One region of the Kluyvera sp. CHPC 1.2972 genome, then DNA from elsewhere that is predicted to be linked to it. Evidence: predicted binding sites of a transcription regulator. Region 1 holds the regulator's gene; each other region holds the start of a gene.
The links. The regulator ArgR, encoded in region 1, controls arginine synthesis, uptake and breakdown. The targets are predictions, from matches to a motif close to ANTGAATAAAAATACANT.

Region 1 (6,682 bases):
CTGCCAGCAGCGACGACAAGCGCCGCTATTACTTTACGCGCTTGCTGGAAGAGCTGGGGGTTTATCAGGAAAAACTGCGGGTCTGGGAAGCGCCTGAACAGGTGACCCAGCCGGTTGAGCGGCTGGTGTTGATGCTGCATAAATACCAGGGTGCACTCACGAGTAGTTAAGTGTTTTTCCCGGAGTCGCTGCGCTCGTCCGGGCTACAAATCGCAGGTAGCCCGGACGAGCGCAGCGACTCCGGGAGCCCTACCACCATTCCGCGCGATGCGCCCCTAACGGCATGGCCGGCATCGCAAACGCCATCGGTGTTTGTGCAAGCGCCAGCGCGCTGTTGAAGTAGCTTAACTCGCCGAATGGTCCCTGCTCGGTCACCATACAACGGGTAATCGCCGCTTCGCCTGGTGGGGCAATCGTCTGAAAATCCGCAATGCCCCCCAACTGCTGTAGCCACGTCGCCGTCCGGCACAATGACACATCTACCCGCCATGCACCGCCTTCATTACGCTGACGCTCCAGCGCCATCAACACGCCAAGCGTGGCGAGATAGCCGCTCAGATAATCATTCGGATAGGTTGGCCCCAGCATCGGCTGGCCCGCGCCGCCCTGTGCTACCGCCATACCGGTCACGGTCTGAGCAAGCTGCTCGAAGCCCGGCCGTGTTTTCCACGGCCCACGGTGGCCGTAGCAGTTCAGGTTAACCGTAATGATTTGGGGATTGATCTGCGCCATCTCTTCATCACTCAGGCCATAGCGGGCAAGCGCGCCGGGACGGTAGCTTTGCACAAACACATCACCTTCGCGGACCAGTTTCGCCGCCGTCTCGCGACCTTCGGTGGTGGAGAGTTCAAGATACGCGTTGCGTTTGCCGTGGTTGGTATCAACGTCAAACGGCAAAATCCGTGGACGATAAGGGGATGAAAGGTGCAGTACATTGGCGCCCATCTGCGCCAGGCCGCGGGTCGCCGTTGGCCCGGCTATCACGTGGGTGGCATCCAGCACGCGCAGCGACTTCAGCACCCGTGGCGTATCGTAACGACGTGCCTTCGGGGCGCTATCGGTCAGCCGCGTCAGGCGAATCAGTGGCTCCTGACTCACCGCCAGCCCCTGCGGATGTGCCAGCCACTCTTCACGACTGCGGGCAATGGCGGCGCACAGCCCAGCGTCGGCAATGGTCTGCTCCAGCTTCTGCGCTTCCCACTTCGCCACGGCCTGCGCCACACGGCTACGGTTATTGGGCACGTCGAGAATATCCAGAATGCCATCACGCAAACGCGGGTAGCCGCCGTGCAGGAAAATCCAGCGGTTGTCGGCAGTGAGGTAGAAATCAGTGGTGGGGTAGTCCGGGTCGTTGTACTGCCAGTTATAGCCGTTCTGCTGCTGGAAGGTGACCGCGTGGGTTGAGGCGGCAGCGCTATGGCAATCGACGGTAATTTCCTGCTGCTTGCCTCGCAGCACATCGAGCATCAGCCCTTGTAGCGCTAGCGCGAAGGCGGCTGCCTCTCCGATGGCAAACGGCGTCGGATAGACCGGTTCTGTGCTGGTGAACGTCGCGCGATCGCTCGCCAGATGTGCTAGCCCAAGCTCGTGGCACAGCTTATCAAAAACAGGATATTCACGTTTCACCGCAGGCTCCTTTCCGTTAATAAGACTATCGTTATTCTGACAACTATTACGCCAAAAGCGATAGCTATACTTAGATGGAAACACTTTTCAGGAGGGTGTAATGACCACGCAAGCATGGCAGGACAACGATCTCTTTCAGACGGGCTACCTGGTGAACGGCGAATGGCACCAGCTTAGTACCACCTTTGATGTGCTCAACCCTGCGACGGGTGAGGTTGTCGCCAAAGTCGCAAAGGCCGGTCAGCAGGAGACGGAACAGGCGATTGCCGCCGCCGCCCGCGCGTTTCCACTCTGGCGGGCGAAAACGGCGAAGGCACGCTCGGAGCTGCTGTATCGCTGGTATCAGCTCATCATCGAACATAAAAGTTGGCTGGCGAAGCTGATGACCATCGAACAGGGCAAACCGCTGAAAGAGGCGGAGGGCGAGGTGGACTACGCAGCGAGCTTTATCCAGTGGTTTGCCGAACAGGGGAAACGGGCGAACGGCGAGATAATTCCGCCAGCGAAACCGGGCTCACGCATTCTGGCGACCCGTGAGCCTATCGGCGTGGTAGCGGCGATTACGCCGTGGAACTTCCCGATGGCGATGCTCACCCGCAAGCTTGGCCCGGCGCTGGCGGCTGGCTGTACCGGGGTGATTAAACCCGCCAATAACACGCCACTGTGCGCGTTCGCACTGCTGGCGCTGGCGAAGAAAGCGGGGATTCCGGACGGGGTGTTGAACGCCGTGGCGGGGAATACGCTGGAGATTAGCGACGCGATTATGGCAAGCCATGACGTGCGTAAAATCTCTTTTACCGGATCAACCTCGGTGGGTAAAACGCTGGTGCGTAACGCAGCAGAAACCATGAAGAAAGTCTCCATGGAGCTCGGCGGCAACGCGCCGTACATCGTCTTTGAAGACGCGGATATTGACGCCGCCGTTCAGGGGGCTATCGCCAATAAGTTCCGCAACGCCGGACAGGTGTGCGTGAGCGTTAACCGTTTTTATATTCACGACAGCGTGTATGAGCGCTTCGTCAGCCAGCTTGCCGCCGCTGTGAAGGCACTGAAAGTGGGGAACGGGCTGGATGACGGCGTGATCGTGGGGCCATTGATTGAGGCTGCTGCGGTTAAAAAAGTGCGCGAACATGTTGAGGATGCTGTCGCGAAAGGGGCCAAAGTGCTGGCTGGTGGGCAGCCGCATGCGCTGGGCGGTAACTTCTGGCAGCCGACGGTGCTGGGCGACTGTCAGGAAAAAATGCTGCTGGCGCAGGAGGAGACATTTGGTCCGCTGGCGGCCTGCTTCCGTTTTAGCGATGAAGATGAAGTTATTCAGCGCGCGAATAATACACCTTACGGCCTGGCAGCCTATTTCTACACCCAGAACCTGTCGCGCGTCTTCCGCGTCGCGCAGGCGCTGGAGAGCGGTATGATCGGCATTAACGAATGTGTCGTTTCAACCGAGCTGGGGCCGTTTGGCGGCGTGAAGGAGTCGGGGCTTGGGCGCGAAGGTTCAGTGCTGGGGCTAGAAGAGTACCTCGAGGTGAAAACGCTGCACATTGGGGGACTTTAGTCTGTTGAATGGGAGAGAGGGCGTAAGATGAAAATCTATACTTTTGATTTTGACGAGATAGAGGATCAGGGCGATTTTTATCGGGAATTCGCCCGTCTTTTTGCCCTCGATCGTGAGTCGATTCGCGATCTGGATGCGCTCTGGAACGTGGTGACTGGCAATGTAATACCGCTGCCGCTGGAGATTGAATTCCTGCACATGGACGATAAGCAGCGCCGACGCTATGGTGCGCTGATTCTGCTATTTGATGAAGCAGAAGAAGAGCTGGAAGGGATGCTGCGCTTTAACGTTCAGCGCGGGTAAAAAAAAGCCCTCGCCGAAAGGCGAGGGCAAGTCGTCGGACAAGACGACGAGGGTTTATTTGTACAGTTCAGCCGTAGCGTGCGAGCTGTCGCCGGTACGGGCTTCGATAATGCGGTAGCTGCTAGCGCCTTCTTTTTCTGCTTTTGCGGCTAACTGGCTACGCATATCCATTGGGTCGCTACCTATCTGTGAAACGGAAACGGTGCCCATGGACTGTAGGTTCTGTGCCTGGTCTGCGCTCACCTGATGTACTGCGGCGCTTGCGCCGAAAGAGAGTACGGATGCCAGACCAAGGGATGCGATGATAATTGCGCTTTTCATATACTTTACTCCTCACCTTATTGTGCAGCGGTGAGAGGATGCTGATGCTTATTCCTGGGACCGCTGGGGATATTCTTTACTCAATACCGACGTACTGCGTCTTATTTATACAGTTCAGCCGTTGCATGCCAGCGATCGCCGGTACGCGCTTCAATGATGCGGTAAGACGATGCACCTTGTTCTTCCGCTTTCTTGTTCAGCATCTCATGCATATCCATCGGGGTTGAACCGACGGAACCGATGGAAACGGTGCCGATTGACTGACGGGTTTGTGCCTGGTCGCTGTTGATAGAATCAGCGGCGAAAGCGCCAAACGAGATAACGGATAGGATGCTCAGAGCGGCAACGGTAGTTTTGATTTTCATGATACTCACCTCGTCGAATTTTTTTGGAAGGCCTTTGTTTTGTGACCCTCATCACGAAATTAAGTATACACTAATCACATGAAATATTAATACCCCGCTAATTGTTTCTCGTGTAATTACTTGTCAGGAATCGTCATTTTTAGAACATATACGTATAAAAAAACGCATATTTTGGCAAAGTCGTCGGCTAATAATGCGTAAAATCAAAAAGATAGGATAATTTGATGTTTTGTGCGCTTAAGTCGAGATATATTCACTACATCTATGTGAATGCACAAAGAATCGCACTAAATGTTAACGGAACGGCAGTGAAAACGGCGGGGCGTTGGCGGGAAAACAGACTCCTCCGGAGAAACCAGAGGAGTATCGCGAGGGATTACAGTTCCTGTTCGAACAGAACCTGAATGGCCTCGTAGAGATCTTTAACAGTGAAACCCCGAGCAGGCGTGGTGAAGATCGTGTCATCACCGGCAATGCTGCCAAGAATGCCTTCCGCTTTGCCCAGCGAGTCCAGCAGACGCGCGATCAGCTGCGCCGCACCAGGGCTGGTATGAATGACGACGACAGCGTCGTTGTAGTCAATATCCAGAACCAGGTTCTTCAGCGGGCTGGAGGTGGTCGGCACGCCCAGCTCAGCAGGCAGGCAGTAAACCATCTCCATTTTGGCGTTGCGGGTACGCACTGCGCCAAACTTTGTCAGCATACGGGAGACTTTGGACTGGTTGATATTATCGAAGCCTTCTTCCTGCAATGCCTGAACAATTTCGCCCTGAGAGCTAAATTTTTCTTCTTTCAGTAATGCTTTAAAGGCTTTAACTAATTCTTCTTGTTTAGTGGAACTTCGCATAAGTCACCTGACTATGGTGGTGAAATTAACATTATTATGCATATAGGTGAATTTTTATGCAAAACAATTTATCCCAAGGGGCTAGGCCAAATAGAGAAAGGCGGGATTTTAGCAAAAATTAGACCTAAGAAACATGCCTATATCACGGGATCCAAATAAGTTAAAAGTAAATGAATTGTTATTAAATTGCTGTTGTTTTACGCAACATGCTGAGTATATTGTAATCGATAGTTGATGAAAGTTTGGTTTCGTAGATAGACCTTTTTCTGGGAGTAGTGCGGTAACGCCAGCAATGCTGCTGGAGGCGCCGCATTCTGTAAGCAATTATATTGTAATTATTTACCTTGTGAATTAAGGTCGCCGCAACGGAGTAACAACAGGTATCTCTTGCGTCGGTTATGCGGTCCACGACAGGTTATTACCTGAATGTCATTAACCATAATAAGGAGTTTAGGATGAAAGTCGCAGTCCTTGGTGCCGCCGGCGGTATTGGCCAGGCGCTTGCCCTACTACTAAAGACCCAACTGCCTTCAGGTTCAGAACTCTCCCTCTATGATATTGCCCCCGTCACGCCTGGCGTGGCTGTCGATCTCAGCCATATTCCGACTGATGTGAACATCAAAGGTTTCTCTGGTGAAGATGCGACGCCTGCGCTGGAAGGGGCGGATGTTGTCCTGATCTCTGCTGGGGTGGCTCGTAAACCCGGTATGGATCGCTCCGATCTGTTTAACGTTAACGCCGGGATTGTCAAAAACCTGGTGCAACAAATCGCAAAAACCGCGCCTAAAGCCTGCATTGGTATCATTACCAACCCGGTCAACACCACCGTGGCGATCGCCGCCGAGGTGCTGAAGAAGGCGGGCGTGTACGACAAAAATAAACTGTTCGGCGTGACCACGCTGGATATCATCCGCTCCAATACCTTCGTCGCTGAACTGAAAGGTAAAAAATGCGGCGATGTCGAAGTCCCGGTTATCGGTGGCCACTCCGGCGTCACGATTCTTCCTTTATTGTCGCAAATCCCAGGGGGCAGTTTCTCCGAGCAGGAAGTGAATGACCTGACGAAGCGTATCCAGAATGCGGGTACCGAAGTGGTGGAAGCAAAAGCCGGTGGCGGGTCAGCCACGCTCTCTATGGGCCAGGCTGCAGCGCGCTTTGGGCTGTCTCTGGTTCGCGCCTTGCAGGGCGAGAAAGGGGTGGTTGAGTGCGCCTATGTTGAAGGTGACGGCGAATACGCTCGTTTCTTCTCACAGCCGCTGCTGCTCGGCAAAAACGGGATTGAAGAACGTCAGTCTATTGGCAAACTGAGCGCTTACGAGCAGCAGGCGCTGGAAGGGATGCTGGATACGCTGAGAAAAGATATTCAGCTTGGCGAAGATTTTATTAATAAATAAAACCTGAGCGTGGAATAGAACAAAGGGGCCGATGGCCCCTTTGCATTTGGTCGTTTAGTTCGACGCCGGATATTCCTGAATCGTCACCTGCATCGTCAACTTCTTATCATCACGCATAACCACTACTGGGATCACTGAACCTGGGCGGATCTCCGCGACCTGGTCCATGGTCTCCAGTGCGGAAACCGCCGGTTTACCGTTCACCGAGATAATTACGTCGTTGTTCTGAATGCCTGCCTGCGCGGCCGGGCCGTCCGGGGCGATTTCGTTA
Region 2 (6,682 bases), on a different contig from region 1:
TTATCCTGCTGGAAAAGAGCCTGATGGTGCTGGAAGAGGGGGTGATCGAAGGGCGTCGTACCTTCTCGAACATGCTGAAGTACATCAAGATGACCGCCAGTTCCAACTTCGGTAACGTCTTCAGCGTGCTGGTGGCCAGCGCCTTCCTGCCGTTCCTGCCAATGTTGCCGTTACACTTGCTGATTCAGAACCTGCTGTACGATGTATCCCAGGTGGCGCTGCCGTTCGATAACGTCGATGACGAACAGATTCGTAAACCGCAGCGCTGGAACCCGGCCGATCTGGGGCGCTTTATGGTGTTCTTCGGGCCAATCAGCTCCATCTTCGATATTCTGACTTTCTGCCTGATGTGGTGGGTGTTTAAAGCTAATACGCCAGAAATGCAGACCTTGTTCCAGTCCGGCTGGTTTATTGAAGGGCTGCTGTCGCAGACGCTGATTGTGCATATGATTCGTACCCGCCGCATTCCGTTTGTGCAGAGCCGCGCCGCGTGGCCGCTGTTTGCCATGACGCTGCTGGTGATGGCGATTGGTATCGCGCTGCCGTTCTCGCCGCTGGCAAGCTATCTGCAATTAGAAGCGCTGCCGCTGAGCTACTTCCCATGGCTGGTGGCGATTCTGGTGGGGTATATGACCTTCACGCAGATGGTGAAAGGGTTCTTCACCCGCCGTTATGGCTGGCAGTAATTGGTGATGGAAACCCACAGCACTAAAACAAAAAAGGCAGCCATTGGCTGCCTTTTCTTCATACTGCGTGCAATCAGCGACGCACGGCAATCGCTTCGATTTCAATCTTCACGTCTTTCGGCAGACGGGCCACTTCTACGCAAGAACGCGCTGGGAAGGTGGCATTGTGCTCGGTGAAGAAGGCTTCGTAAGTAGCGTTAACGGTCGCGAAATCGTTGAGATCTTTAACGAATACGGTGGTTTTCACGATATCGCCCACTTTCAGGCCAGCGGCCTCAACGATAGCTTTCACGTTTTCCAGCGACTGACGCGCCTGAGCAGATACGTCTTCCGGCACGCTGCCGGTTTTCGGGTCTACCGGGATCTGACCGGAAGTGATGATCATGCTGCCCAGGTCAACGCCCTGAACGTATGGGCCGATAGCTGCTGGTGCATTTTCCGTCGCAATAGTTTTGCTCATGATATCTCCAGATGAACTGCAGTATTAAGGTGTTAGCCATTATAGAGAGGCCACATTTCAATACCAACCGCAATTAGTTGGCCAGCACCACATAATGAGAAAACTCTTTTTCACAGTATTTGCATTTGAGCGCAACGTCATCGGCACGTTTTTTCACTGCAAAGCTAGAGGAAACCGGTTCGGCATGGCTGATACAGTTGCTGTTCGGGCATACCAGCACGCTCTCGATGCGTTCCGGCAGGCTCGGGCGCGACTTGCCCACCACTTCGTAGTTATCGATGCGGTTCACGGTCGCTTCTGGCGCGTACAGCGACAGTTGGTTGACCTGCTCATCGGTCAGGAAGGTGTTTTCGATTTTAATCAGGTCTTTACGACCCATCTCGCCGGACGGCAGGTTCAGGCCGATGGTGATGCGCTGGTCGGTTTCGGTCAGCTTAAACAAGGTCAGCAGCTTAAAGCCAACCTGGGCCGGGATATGGTCAATTACGGTGCCGCGTTTGATGGCTTCTACTTGTAATTTGTTATCGTGTGTCATCGTCATTTCCCCCTTACAGAGCCAGTTCGCTATTCAGTACCAGTGCCAGTAACGCCTGACGGGCGAAGATGCCGTTACCAGCCTGCTGGAAGTACCAGGCGTGCGGCGTCTTATCGACATCGGTGGTGATCTCATCAATGCGCGGCAGCGGGTGCAGCACCTTCATGTTATCGCGTGCGCCAACCAGATCCGCCGCGCGCAGGATGAACTGCGCTTTGACGTTGGCATATTCGGACGGGTCGAGGCGCTCTTTCTGTACGCGGGTCATGTAGAGAATATCGACCTCTGCCATCACCTCGTCGATGGCGCTATGCAGGCTCCAGGCAATGCCTTTCTCATCGAGCATATCGAGGATGTACTGCGGCATCGCCAGCGCGTCCGGGGCGATAAAGTAGAAGCGGTTACCGTTAAACTTCGCCAGCGCCTGGGTCAGCGAGTGGACGGTGCGGCCGTACTTCAGGTCGCCGACCATCGCGATGTTCAGATTCTCCAGACGGCCCTGGGTCTCCTGAATGGTGAACAGATCCAGCAGCGTCTGGGTCGGGTGCTGGTTCGCGCCGTCGCCAGCGTTCAGTACCGGAATGTTGCCGGAGAACTCGGTGGCCAGACGCGCTGCGCCTTCCTGCGGGTGACGCATCACGATGGCGTCGACGTAGGTGCTGATGACCGAGATGGTGTCGGCCAGGGTTTCGCCTTTTTTACCGAGCGAGGTGTTGGCGCTGTCGGAGAAGCCGACCACGCTGGCCCCCAGACGGTGCATGGACGTTTCAAAAGAGAGACGGGTGCGCGTCGAGGCCTCGAAGAAACAGCTGGCGATAACTTTGTGCTTCAGCAGCTCCGGCTGTGGGTTCGCTTTCAGGCTGGCGGCGGTCGCCAAAACCAGTTCAAGGTCTTCGCGGCTGAGATCGTTTATGGAAATGATGTGTTTTTGATACAGCGGATTAGCCATGTTTATCTCCTGACGACGGCGCAAAAAAAAAGCCCCTTAAATAAGGGGCTTTACGAATACGGATGCTACGGAAAGGAAAAACGGCAGGCCAGCGTCTGTTTTCAGACGCGGTAAGACGCGATGTCGTACACACTGAACCATAATTCCTCCCGGCAAAACGGGTGGCATTATACGCAGCTTTATCTGGCAATCAAGCGTCTAATTCACATTTTAATCAACGAAAACGATTCTCATGGAATGAGTATTCGATTTTTATGCGTATAAATTCACTTTTCATGCGGGGTGGCGAAAGTGTGCGCTAAATCAGCAGGGCGGCAGAATCATGATAAAAAGTACTGGTATGGTATCGCGAATTTACGTATAACAACTGAAAATTGAAACATTGTTTTATTCGTGGAGTCATCATGATTATTGGCAACATCCATCACCTTCAGTCCTGGCTGCCGGAAGAGCTGCGTCAGGCTATTATCCACCTTATGGCGAACGTTACCGATGCTACCCCGGAAGGGAAATATGACATCGACGGCAACCGCCTGTTCTATATGATCTCTGAGAACATGACCGAACCGTTTGCCGATCGTCGTGCGGAGTATCATGCACGTTATCTGGATATCCAGGTAGTGCTGAAAGGGCAGGAAGGGATGGCGTTCAGCACCCAACCTGCGGGCGAACCGGACACCGACTGGCTGGCGGATAAAGACATCGCGTTTCTGCCGGAAGGCGTGCAGGAAAAGATGGTGGTGATGAGCGAAGGTGACTTCGTGGTCTTCTATCCGGGTGAAGTCCACAAGCCGCTGTGCGCGGTGGGGCAGCCTGCGAAAGTGCGTAAAGCGGTTGTGAAACTTCTGGTCGAATGATGAACGGTAGCCCGGACGAGGTGCGATAGCGCCGACTCCGGGGTTTTCCCGGCGTCGCTGCGCTCGGCCGGGCTACATTGTGAGTTTATTTGCTTAGCGTTGCGACCATCACCGCTTTGATGGTGTGCATCCGGTTTTCTGCCTGATCGAACACAATGCTGGCCGGAGATTCAAAGACCTCATCGGTCACTTCCATTCCGCCGTGCATGCCGTACTCAGCGGCCATTTTCTTACCTACGGTCGTCTGGTCATCATGGAACGCAGGCAGGCAGTGCAGGAATTTTACCTGCGGGTTGCCGGTCAGCTTCATCATGGTGCTATTCACCTGATAGCCGCGCAGCAGCGCAATACGCTCCGCCCACTTCTCTTTGGCTTCGCCCATCGATACCCACACGTCGGTGTAGATAAAGTCCGCATCCTTCACGCCTGCAGCAATATCTTCCGTCAGGGTAACGTTGCCGCCGTTTTTCTGCGCCAGCGCTTTGCACTCTGCGACCAGGCTCGCTTCAGGCCAGCATTCCTGTGGTGCCATCAGACGCAGATCGAGACCGGTTAACGCTGCGGCTTCCAGCATCGAGTTGCCCATGTTGTTACGCGCATCGCCGGCATAAACCAGCGTCATTTCGTTGAACGCTTTGCCCGGCAGGTGTTCCTGCATGGTCAGCAGATCGGCCAACAGCTGGGTTGGGTGGAACTCATCGGTCAGGCCGTTCCACACCGGCACGCCGGAGTACTCGGCCAGCGTTTCCACCACTTCCTGACCGTAGCCACGGTACTGGATGCCGTCGTACATACGGCCCAGCACGCGAGCGGTGTCTTTAATCGATTCTTTGTGGCCAATCTGGCTGCCGCTGGATCCAAGATAAGTGACGCGAGCGCCCTGATCGTATGCGGCAACTTCGAAAGAGCATCGTGTGCGGGTTGAGTCTTTTTCGAAGATGAGCGCGATGTTTTTACCGGTCAGGTTCGGCGACTCCGTGCCGCTTTTTTTATCCGCTTTTAGCTTTGCTGCGAGCTGCAGCAGGGTGGTGATTTCTGCAGGGGTAAAATCGAGTAATTTTAAGAAGTTCTTTTTATACAGAGTAGACATAATTCCCTCACCTGGCTCAAGCCACTTATTGAATTAAAATTCACTTTATATGGATGAATATTCATTTGCAACCCCAATAACAAATCTTTATCGGAAAGGTGGAGGCAATGGCAACGGTATGTGACAATAAGAGTATCAGCCACATTATGAGGAACGAGCCATGGCAAACCCTGAACATCTGGAAGAACAGCGCGAAGAGACCCGTCTGATCATTGAAGAACTGCTGGAAGACGGCAGCGATCCTGATGCGCTGTACACCATCGAACATCACCTCTCCGCGGACGATTTCGAAAGTCTGGAGAAAGCGGCGGTAGAAGCGTTCAAGCTGGGCTACGAAGTGACGGAACCGGAAGAGCTGGAAGTGGAAGAAGGCGACACCGTGATCTGCTGCGATATCCTGAGCGAAAGTGCGCTGAACGCAGAGCTTATCGACGCGCAGGTTGAACAGCTGATGAACCTGGCTGAGAAGTTCGAAGTGGAATACGACGGTTGGGGAACTTACTACGAAGACCCGAACGGCGAAGAGGGTGATGACGACGACGAAGATTTTGTCGACGAAGAAGACGACGGCGTACGTCACTAAGTCATCACATTACCTACGGCAGCACCCGCTGCCGTAGGGCAAGGATTTCGGTATGGATTACCCGCAAATACTCTCCCCGGTTCTCAACTTCCTGCATTGCAAAACGCCTCAGGCATGGCTCGATAAAGCCCGCGATCCGGCCAATCTCCCTTTGCTGCTGACCGATCATTTAGTGTGCGAGCTAAAGGCGGCGCAAACCGCGATGCTGCTGGTGCGTAAATATGTGGCGGATAAAGAGGGGGCGCAGGCGCTGCTCGAATGGCTGAAACCCTATGAAGCTTTTACCTTTCGCGAGGGCGTTGAGCCAGATTTTACCGCGCTGCATAAGCAGATGGGGAAAAGCGCGATGCCGCAGACCGACGACCCGTGGGGACGGCAGCTTATCGATAGCATGGTGCTGCTGATAAAAGAGGAGCTACACCACTTCTCGCAGGTGCGCGAAGCGATGCTAAACCGCAATATCCCGTACGTGAAAATCACCGCCAGCCGCTATGCCAAAGGGATGCTCAAAGCGGTGCGTACTCATGAACCGCTTACCCTGATTGATAAGCTGATTTGTGGGGCGTACATCGAAGCCCGTTCCTGCGAACGCTTTGCTGCGCTGGCGCCGTATCTGGATGACGATCTGCAGGCGTTTTACCTGTCACTGCTACGTTCAGAAGCGCGGCACTATCAAGACTACCTGACGCTGGCGCAGCAAATCGCCGATGGCGATATCAGCGAACGGGTGCGTTTCTTCGGTGAAGTGGAAGCGTCGCTCATCACCTCGCCGGACGACGAGTTCCGCTTCCACAGCGGTGTGCCAGTGTAATGGTTAGAAGAACGGAAGCGTAGGGGCTGCTCCACGGGAGATCCGGGCGAAGATCCCGGTGTCCAGAGGACGTTCATCGTTGGTTAAGTCCAGTGCATTGAGCGAACCTGACACGCTGGTATGGTTTGCCTGGTAGCGTATAAGGCGTATTTTCAGCCAAGGATAGGCCAGCCCCAGCGTTATCAGGGAACCAAACGTCAAAAGCAGTAAATTGGTCGCGATGCCGAAAAAGGTGAGCGATGAGTGAAAACGGATGTCGTCGCCGAGGATGAGGTTATTGAACGCATAGTTGCGTAATGCAGAGAAAACATAGGCGGATGCAAGTAATATCCCTACGATATAGAGTAGGTAGACTAATGTGAACATGCCCATATAACCGTCCAGCGAGCCTGATAATAGACGGTGGAACGATGTGATAATTATTCTGCTAATGACTAATATGAATGGGATAAGAATAACCATTGAAATAATGGAAATGATAACGCATTTTGATGTTTTGATATTCAAATTAAATTTGTTAATCCCAAATGATGCATTCTTAGCAAATAGCTCTATCCAGTAGCGATACACAATTCCGTTCACGACGGCGATGACAATTAAGCCTAAAACAACGCAGCAGACAATCAGCGTTATAACGGCATCGATGCTTGATGGTGGCCCTATCAGGCGAACATAGCCGTTAAATAGGCCCAAGAGTAATAAAATGGTGAC
Region 3 (6,682 bases), on a different contig from region 1:
TTTCCGGCAGACCGTATTTGAAGCGGATCATCTCGCCCTGTTCGGTCACGCGCAGGCCGCCTTTCAGGCTGCCCGGAGGCTGAGAGAGCAGTGCCGCGTGCGCCGGGGCGCCGCCGCGGCCGATAGAGCCACCGCGACCGTGGAACAGCGTCAGCTCGATGCCCGCTTTCTCACAGGTTTTGATTAAGGCGTCCTGCGCCTGGTACTGCGCCCAGGATGCCGCCATTACGCCCGCATCTTTGGCGGAGTCAGAATAGCCAATCATGACCATCTGCTTGCCCTGAATAAAGCCGCGATACCAGTCGATGCTCAGCAGCTGAGTCATGACGTCGTCGGCGTTGTTCAGGTCGTCGAGGGTTTCGAACAGTGGAGCCACCGGCAGCGCGAAGGTAATGCCCGCTTCTTTCAGCAGCAGGTGAACGGCCAGCACGTCGGACGGCGTTTTCGCCATGGAGATAACGTAGGCGGCGACCGAGCCGATAGGCGCATCGACAATCGCTTTACAGGTATTGAGGACTTCGCGGGTTTCGTTGCTTGGCTCCCAGCTACGCGGGAGAAGCGGACGTTTGGAATTCAGTTCGCGGATCAGGAAGGCCTGCTTGTCGGCTTCAGACCAGCTTTCGTAGTCGCCGATGCCCAGATAGCGGGTCAGTTCGCCCAGCGCTTCGGTGTGACGGGTGCTTTCCTGGCGCACGTCGATACGCACCAGCGGCACGCCAAAACACTTCACGCGGCGCAGGGTGTCGAGCAGTTCGCCGTTGGCGATAATGCCCATCCCGCAGGCCTGCAGTGATTTATAGCAGGCGTACAGCGGTTCCCACAGCTGCTCGTTCTGGCTGATAAGGCCCGCCGGTTTCGGCAGACGCTCACCTTTCAGGCGCGCTTCCAGCCACGCCTGGGTCGCCAGCAGACGGGTACGCAGGTTTTTCATCAGGAAACGGTACGGCTCGGTAGCACCCGCTTCGCCAACCAGTTCGCGCAGTTCGTCGGTGCACTCAACCATCGACAGTTCAGAAATCAGGATCTGAATATCTTTCAGGAACAGGTCGGTCGCTTTCCAGCGGCTGAGCAGCAGGACGTGGCGGGTGATTTCTGCGGTCACGTTCGGGTTGCCGTCGCGGTCGCCGCCCATCCAGGAGGTGAAGCGTACCGGCACGAAATCAACCGGCAGCTGGTAGCCGAGGTTCTCTTCCAGCTGTTCGTTCAGCTCACGCAGATAGTTTGGTACGCCTTCCCACAGGCTGTTTTCCACTACCGCAAAGCCCCATTTGGCTTCATCAACCGGGCTTGGGCGGTGTTTACGAATTTCATCGGTGTGCCAGGATTGGGCAATCAGCTGGCGCAGACGGCGCATCACCTGATTGCGTTCGTAGTCGGCGATATCGGTATTATCGAGCTGCTTTAAGCAGTTGTTGATCTCACCCATTTTGTGAATCAGCGTACGACGCGTGATTTCAGTTGGGTGCGCGGTGAGCACCAGCTCCAGCGACAGGGATTCAACGGCTTTTTTGATGATCGTTTCGTTGAGATCGGGTTGGTCTTTGAGTTTACGCAGGGTACGAGCAATCACTTCCGGGTTGCTTGCCGCTTCGCCTTTCGGCGAAATGCTATGGTACTGCTCGGCGGTGTTGGCCAGGTTCAGGAACTGACTGAACGCGCGCGCGACCGGCAGCAGCTCATCGTTGGACAGGTTCTGCAGCGTGGTGAGCAGCTCTTGGCGATTGGCTTCATTGCCCGCACGAGAAGATTTGGACAACTTACGGATCGTTTCTACACGGTCAAGAATGTTCTCACCAAGCGCATCCTTGATGGTATCGCCTAGCACTTTACCGAGCATACTGACATTACTACGCAACGCGGAATATTGTTCGTTCATTAACCCAGACACCCCATCTCATTTTATTTTGTTATATCCCAACCCCTGGAACGTAAGGGCGAGATAAAGACACCTCTTTTATAAAGCCACGTAAAAACCCGTACGTCAATTGCTGCGAAATCGCTTCAGCAAACGAATAAATCGCGGCAATTTATGAAAGTTAATTCGCATCGTGCCAGATAAGAAATGCTTATGAAAATGTGAAGGAGATCGCGGGAACGCGGGGGCGGAAAGGTGCCGGATGGCGCTGCGCTTATCCGGCCCACAGGTGGGGTAGGCCCGGTAAGCATGGTGCCCCCGGGCAAAATTCATTAGTGCCAGCAGAAGTGATGCACGACCTGGGTAATTAACTCGCGCGTCGGCTTAATAAAGCGCGTTTCCAGATATTCGTCCGGCTGGTGCGCCTGGTTAATTGAGCCTGGACCCAGGACGATGGTTGGACACAAGGTCTGGATAAACGGCGCTTCGGTGCAGTAGTTCACCACTTCGGTCCTGGTACCGAGCAGTTTTTCCAGCACCTGAACCAACTGGTGATCCGGCGGGCATTCGTAGCCTGGAATCGGCGGATGCAGTTCGCTAATGGTCAGACGGCCCGGCCACTGCGCGCTGACCGGCTCAAGGGCTTCGTCGAGCAGGCCGTTCAGATCGTTCAAGGTCATGCCCGGCAACGGACGGATGTCCATGTGCAGTTCGCAACAGGCGCAGATGCGGTTAGAGGCGTCACCGCCGTGAAGGCTGCCGAGGTTGAGCGTTGGATACGGCACGGTGAACGCGTCGTAGTGATAGCGCTCTTTCAGTGAGTCGCGCAGCTGCATCACGCGGCCAATCGCGTCATGCATGATCTCAATGGCATTGACGCCGCGCGCCGGATCGCTGGAGTGGCCGGACTGGCCCATCACGCGGATGGCGTTCGACATATGACCTTTATGCGCGCGCACCGGCTGCAGTGAGGTGGGTTCACCGATGATGGCGCAGTCCGGGCGCAGTTCGGTGGATTCGGAGAAGTAGCGAGCCCCCGCCATGCTGGTCTCTTCATCGGCGGTGGCCAGGATATAGAGCGGCTTTTTCAGCGTCGTCACGTCAACATCACGCAGCGCATCCAGAATAAAGGCGAAGAAGCCTTTCATGTCGGCGGTGCCCAGACCGTAGAGCTTGTTGTCATGCTCGGTGAGGGTAAACGGGTCACGGGTCCAGCGCCCGTCGTCGAATGGTACGGTATCAGTATGACCGGCCAGCAGTAGCCCGCCCGCGCCGTGTCCGGTGCTGGCCAGCAGGTTGAATTTATTGCGCGTGCCGGGAACCGGCTGCACCTCAACGTTGAAGCCTAACGAGGCAAACCAGTCAGCAAGCAGAGTGATTAAAGACGCATTGCTCTGATCGAGCGCTTCTTCGGTTGCGCTGATGGAAGGAGTGCCGATCAACGCACGGTAAATCTCGATAAATGGGGGTAAATTGTTTTTCATTGTTGACACACCTCGGGTCATGATAGTATCAATATTCATGCAGTATTTGTGAATAAAAATACATTATCATTAGGCGTAAGAAAACCCACCAACGGTAGGGTGAATAGAAAACGCTTAATCAGGCAAACAGACATAAGAAGGTGAGCAGCCCCGATGTTGAATACGCTGATTGTGGGCGCGAGCGGTTACGCTGGCGCAGAGCTTGTGACCTATGTAAATCGCCATCCTCATATGAACATAACCGCTTTGACGGTCTCAGCGCAAAGCAATGATGCAGGAAAGTTAATCTCCGATTTGCATCCACAGCTGAAAGGGATTGTCGATCTGCCGCTGCAGCCGATGTCCGACATCAGCGAATTCAGCGCCGGTGTTGATGTGGTGTTCCTGGCGACCGCCCACGAAGTGAGTCACGATTTGGCCCCGCAGTTCCTCGCGGCAGGCTGCGTAGTATTCGACCTTTCCGGTGCGTTCCGCGTCAACGACGGCGCCTTCTATGAAAAATACTACGGCTTTATCCATCAGCACCCTGAGCTGCTGGCGCAGGCGGTGTACGGCCTGGCCGAGTGGAGCGCCGAGGCGTTGAAAGAGGCGAACCTGATTGCGGTGCCGGGCTGTTACCCGACGGCGGCGCAGCTTTCCCTGAAACCCCTGATTGATGCCGATCTCCTGGATCTCAACCAGTGGCCAGTGATCAACGCCACTTCCGGCGTGAGCGGTGCCGGGCGCAAAGCCGCTATCTCCAATAGCTTCTGCGAAGTGAGCCTGCAGCCGTACGGCGTGTTCACTCATCGCCATCAGCCAGAAATCGCCAGCCACCTGGGCACAGAGGTGATTTTCACCCCGCATCTGGGCAACTTCCCGCGCGGTATTCTGGAGACGATTACCTGTCGTCTGAAGCCGGGCGTGACCTACGCGCAGGTGGCAGAAACCTTACAACAGGCCTACGGTGACAAGCCGATGGTACGTTTATACGAGAAGGGCGTTCCGGCACTGAAAAACGTGGTCGGCCTGCCGTTCTGCGATATCGGTTTTGCCGTGCAGGGCGAGCACCTGATCGTTGTGGCGACCGAAGACAACCTATTGAAAGGCGCTGCCGCACAGGCCGTGCAGTGCGCCAATATCCGTTTCGGCTTCGCTGAGACGCAGTCTCTTATTTAAGGTGTGATGACGATGAATCCATTAATTATCAAACTGGGCGGTGTGTTACTGGATAGCGAAGAGGCGCTGGAGCGTCTGTTTACCGCACTGGTGAACTACCGCGAGTCGCATCAGCGCCCGCTGGTGATTGTCCACGGCGGCGGCTGCGTAGTGGATGAGCTGATGAAACAGCTCAACCTGCCGGTGAAAAAGAAAAATGGTCTGCGCGTCACGCCTGCCGATCAAATCGACATTATTACCGGCGCGCTGGCGGGTACCGCCAACAAAACGCTGCTGGCATGGGCGAAGAAGCATGATATCGCCTCCGTTGGCCTGTTCCTCGGCGACGGCGACAGCGTGCAGGTGAGCAAACTGGATGAAGAGTTGGGCCACGTGGGTCTGGCGCAGCCGGGTTCGCCTAAACTGATTAATCTGCTGCTGGAAGGTGGTTTCCTGCCTGTGGTGAGCTCTATCGGCGTGACCGCCGAAGGGCAACTGATGAACGTCAACGCTGACCAGGCGGCAACCGCGCTGGCGGCTACGCTTGGCGCAGACCTGATTCTGCTCTCCGACGTGAGCGGCATTCTCGACGGTAAAGGCCAGCGTATCGCGGAAATGACCGCAGCGAAGGCAGAACAGTTGATCGAGCAGGGCATTATTACCGACGGGATGATTGTGAAGGTGAACGCGGCGCTTGATGCGGCACGTACCCTGGGCCGCCCGGTGGATATCGCCTCATGGCGTCACGCGGAGCAACTGCCGGCGCTGTTTAACGGCACACCGATTGGCACGCGTATTCTGGCTTAAGTGATTTTCCCCTCACCCTAACCCTCTCCCCTCAGGGAGAGGGCCGGGGTGAGGGTTGTTTTCAGGCCGGAGACTACCCGGCATAAATAAACGAATTTAAGGAAGCATGTTATGGCACTTTGGGGTGGGCGTTTTACTCAGGCAGCGGATCAGCGGTTCAAACAGTTCAACGACTCTTTACGCTTTGACTATCGCCTGGCGGAGCAGGATATCGTTGGCTCTGTTGCCTGGTCCAAAGCGCTGGTGACGGTCGGCGTTCTGACGGCGGAAGAGCAATCTCAACTGGAAGCCGCGCTGGGCGTGCTGCTGGAAGAAGTGCGGGCAAACCCGCAGCAGATTCTGCAAAGCGATGCTGAAGATATCCATAGCTGGGTAGAAGGCAAGCTTATCGACAAAGTGGGCCAGTTGGGTAAAAAGCTGCACACCGGCCGTAGCCGTAACGACCAGGTCGCGACCGACCTCAAACTGTGGTGCAAAGATACCGTTGCTGAGCTGCTGACGGCTATTCGCCAGCTGCAAAGCGCGCTAGTCGATACCGCGCAGGCCAACCAGGATGCGGTGATGCCGGGCTATACGCACCTGCAACGTGCGCAGCCGGTGACCTTCGCGCACTGGTGCCTGGCCTACGTTGAGATGCTGGCGCGTGACGAAAGCCGTCTGCAGGATACCCTCAAGCGTCTGGACGTGAGCCCGCTGGGCTGCGGCGCGCTGGCGGGTACCGCCTATGAAATCGACCGTGAACAGCTGGCAGGCTGGCTGGGCTTTGCGTCTGCCACCCGTAACAGCCTGGACAGCGTGTCTGACCGTGACCACGTGCTGGAACTGCTGTCTGATGCGTCCATCGGCATGGTGCACCTGTCGCGCTTTGCTGAAGATCTGATCTTCTTTAATACCGGTGAAGCGGGCTTTGTTGAGCTGTCTGACCGCGTGACTTCAGGTTCCTCCCTGATGCCGCAGAAGAAAAACCCGGATGCGCTCGAGCTTATCCGCGGTAAGTGTGGTCGCGTACAGGGTGCGCTGACCGGCATGATGATGACCTTGAAAGGTCTGCCGCTGGCCTACAACAAAGATATGCAGGAAGACAAAGAGGGCGTATTCGATGCGCTCGATACCTGGATGGACTGCTTGCATATGGCGGCGCTGGTGCTGGACGGTATTCAGGTGAAGCGTCCACGTTGCCAGGAAGCGGCGCAGCAGGGTTATGCGAACGCCACCGAACTGGCGGATTATCTGGTGGCGAAAGGCGTTCCGTTCCGTGAAGCGCACCATATCGTGGGCGAAGCGGTGGTCGAAGCCATTGCTCAGGGCAAACCGCTGGAGGATCTGGCGCTGGCTGATCTGCAAAAATTCAGCGCGGTGATTGGCGACGATGTTTACCCAATTCTGTCGCTGCAATCCT

Region 2: a site for ArgR is predicted at 4,605-4,622, ahead of argF (ornithine carbamoyltransferase). Genes of this name have one in related genera too.
Region 3: a site for ArgR is predicted at 3,387-3,404, ahead of argC (N-acetyl-gamma-glutamyl-phosphate reductase). Genes of this name have one in related genera too.

Annotation. Positions count from the first base shown of each region.
Region 1 is NZ_JAPKIB010000004.1:33,381-40,062, forward strand. Features, by position in the region: gene aaeB (p-hydroxybenzoic acid efflux pump subunit AaeB) at 1-170, shown strand, start outside; gene V6944_RS08425 (CoA transferase) at 250-1,626, opposite strand; gene V6944_RS08430 (NAD-dependent succinate-semialdehyde dehydrogenase) at 1,727-3,181, shown strand; gene V6944_RS08435 (barstar family protein) at 3,209-3,484, shown strand; gene yhcN-B (DUF1471 family stress response protein YhcN-B) at 3,539-3,805, opposite strand; gene yhcN (peroxide/acid stress response protein YhcN) at 3,907-4,170, opposite strand; gene argR (transcriptional regulator ArgR) at 4,547-5,017, opposite strand; gene mdh (malate dehydrogenase) at 5,473-6,411, shown strand; gene degS (outer membrane-stress sensor serine endopeptidase DegS) at 6,466-6,682, opposite strand, start outside.
Region 2 is NZ_JAPKIB010000011.1:42,384-49,065, reverse strand. Features, by position in the region: gene mgtA (magnesium-translocating P-type ATPase) at 1-686, shown strand, start outside; gene ridA (2-iminobutanoate/2-iminopropanoate deaminase) at 760-1,146, opposite strand; gene pyrI (aspartate carbamoyltransferase regulatory subunit) at 1,220-1,681, opposite strand; gene pyrB (aspartate carbamoyltransferase) at 1,695-2,630, opposite strand; gene V6944_RS16480 (pyrBI operon leader peptide) at 2,667-2,771, opposite strand; gene V6944_RS16475 (YhcH/YjgK/YiaL family protein) at 3,035-3,487, shown strand; gene argF (ornithine carbamoyltransferase) at 3,573-4,577, opposite strand; gene rraB (ribonuclease E inhibitor RraB) at 4,738-5,160, shown strand; gene miaE (tRNA isopentenyl-2-thiomethyl-A-37 hydroxylase MiaE) at 5,213-5,971, shown strand; gene V6944_RS16455 (YjgN family protein) at 5,975-6,682, opposite strand, start outside.
Region 3 is NZ_JAPKIB010000013.1:8,277-14,958, reverse strand. Features, by position in the region: gene ppc (phosphoenolpyruvate carboxylase) at 1-1,876, opposite strand, end outside; gene argE (acetylornithine deacetylase) at 2,188-3,339, opposite strand; gene argC (N-acetyl-gamma-glutamyl-phosphate reductase) at 3,493-4,497, shown strand; gene argB (acetylglutamate kinase) at 4,510-5,283, shown strand; gene argH (argininosuccinate lyase) at 5,395-6,682, shown strand, end outside.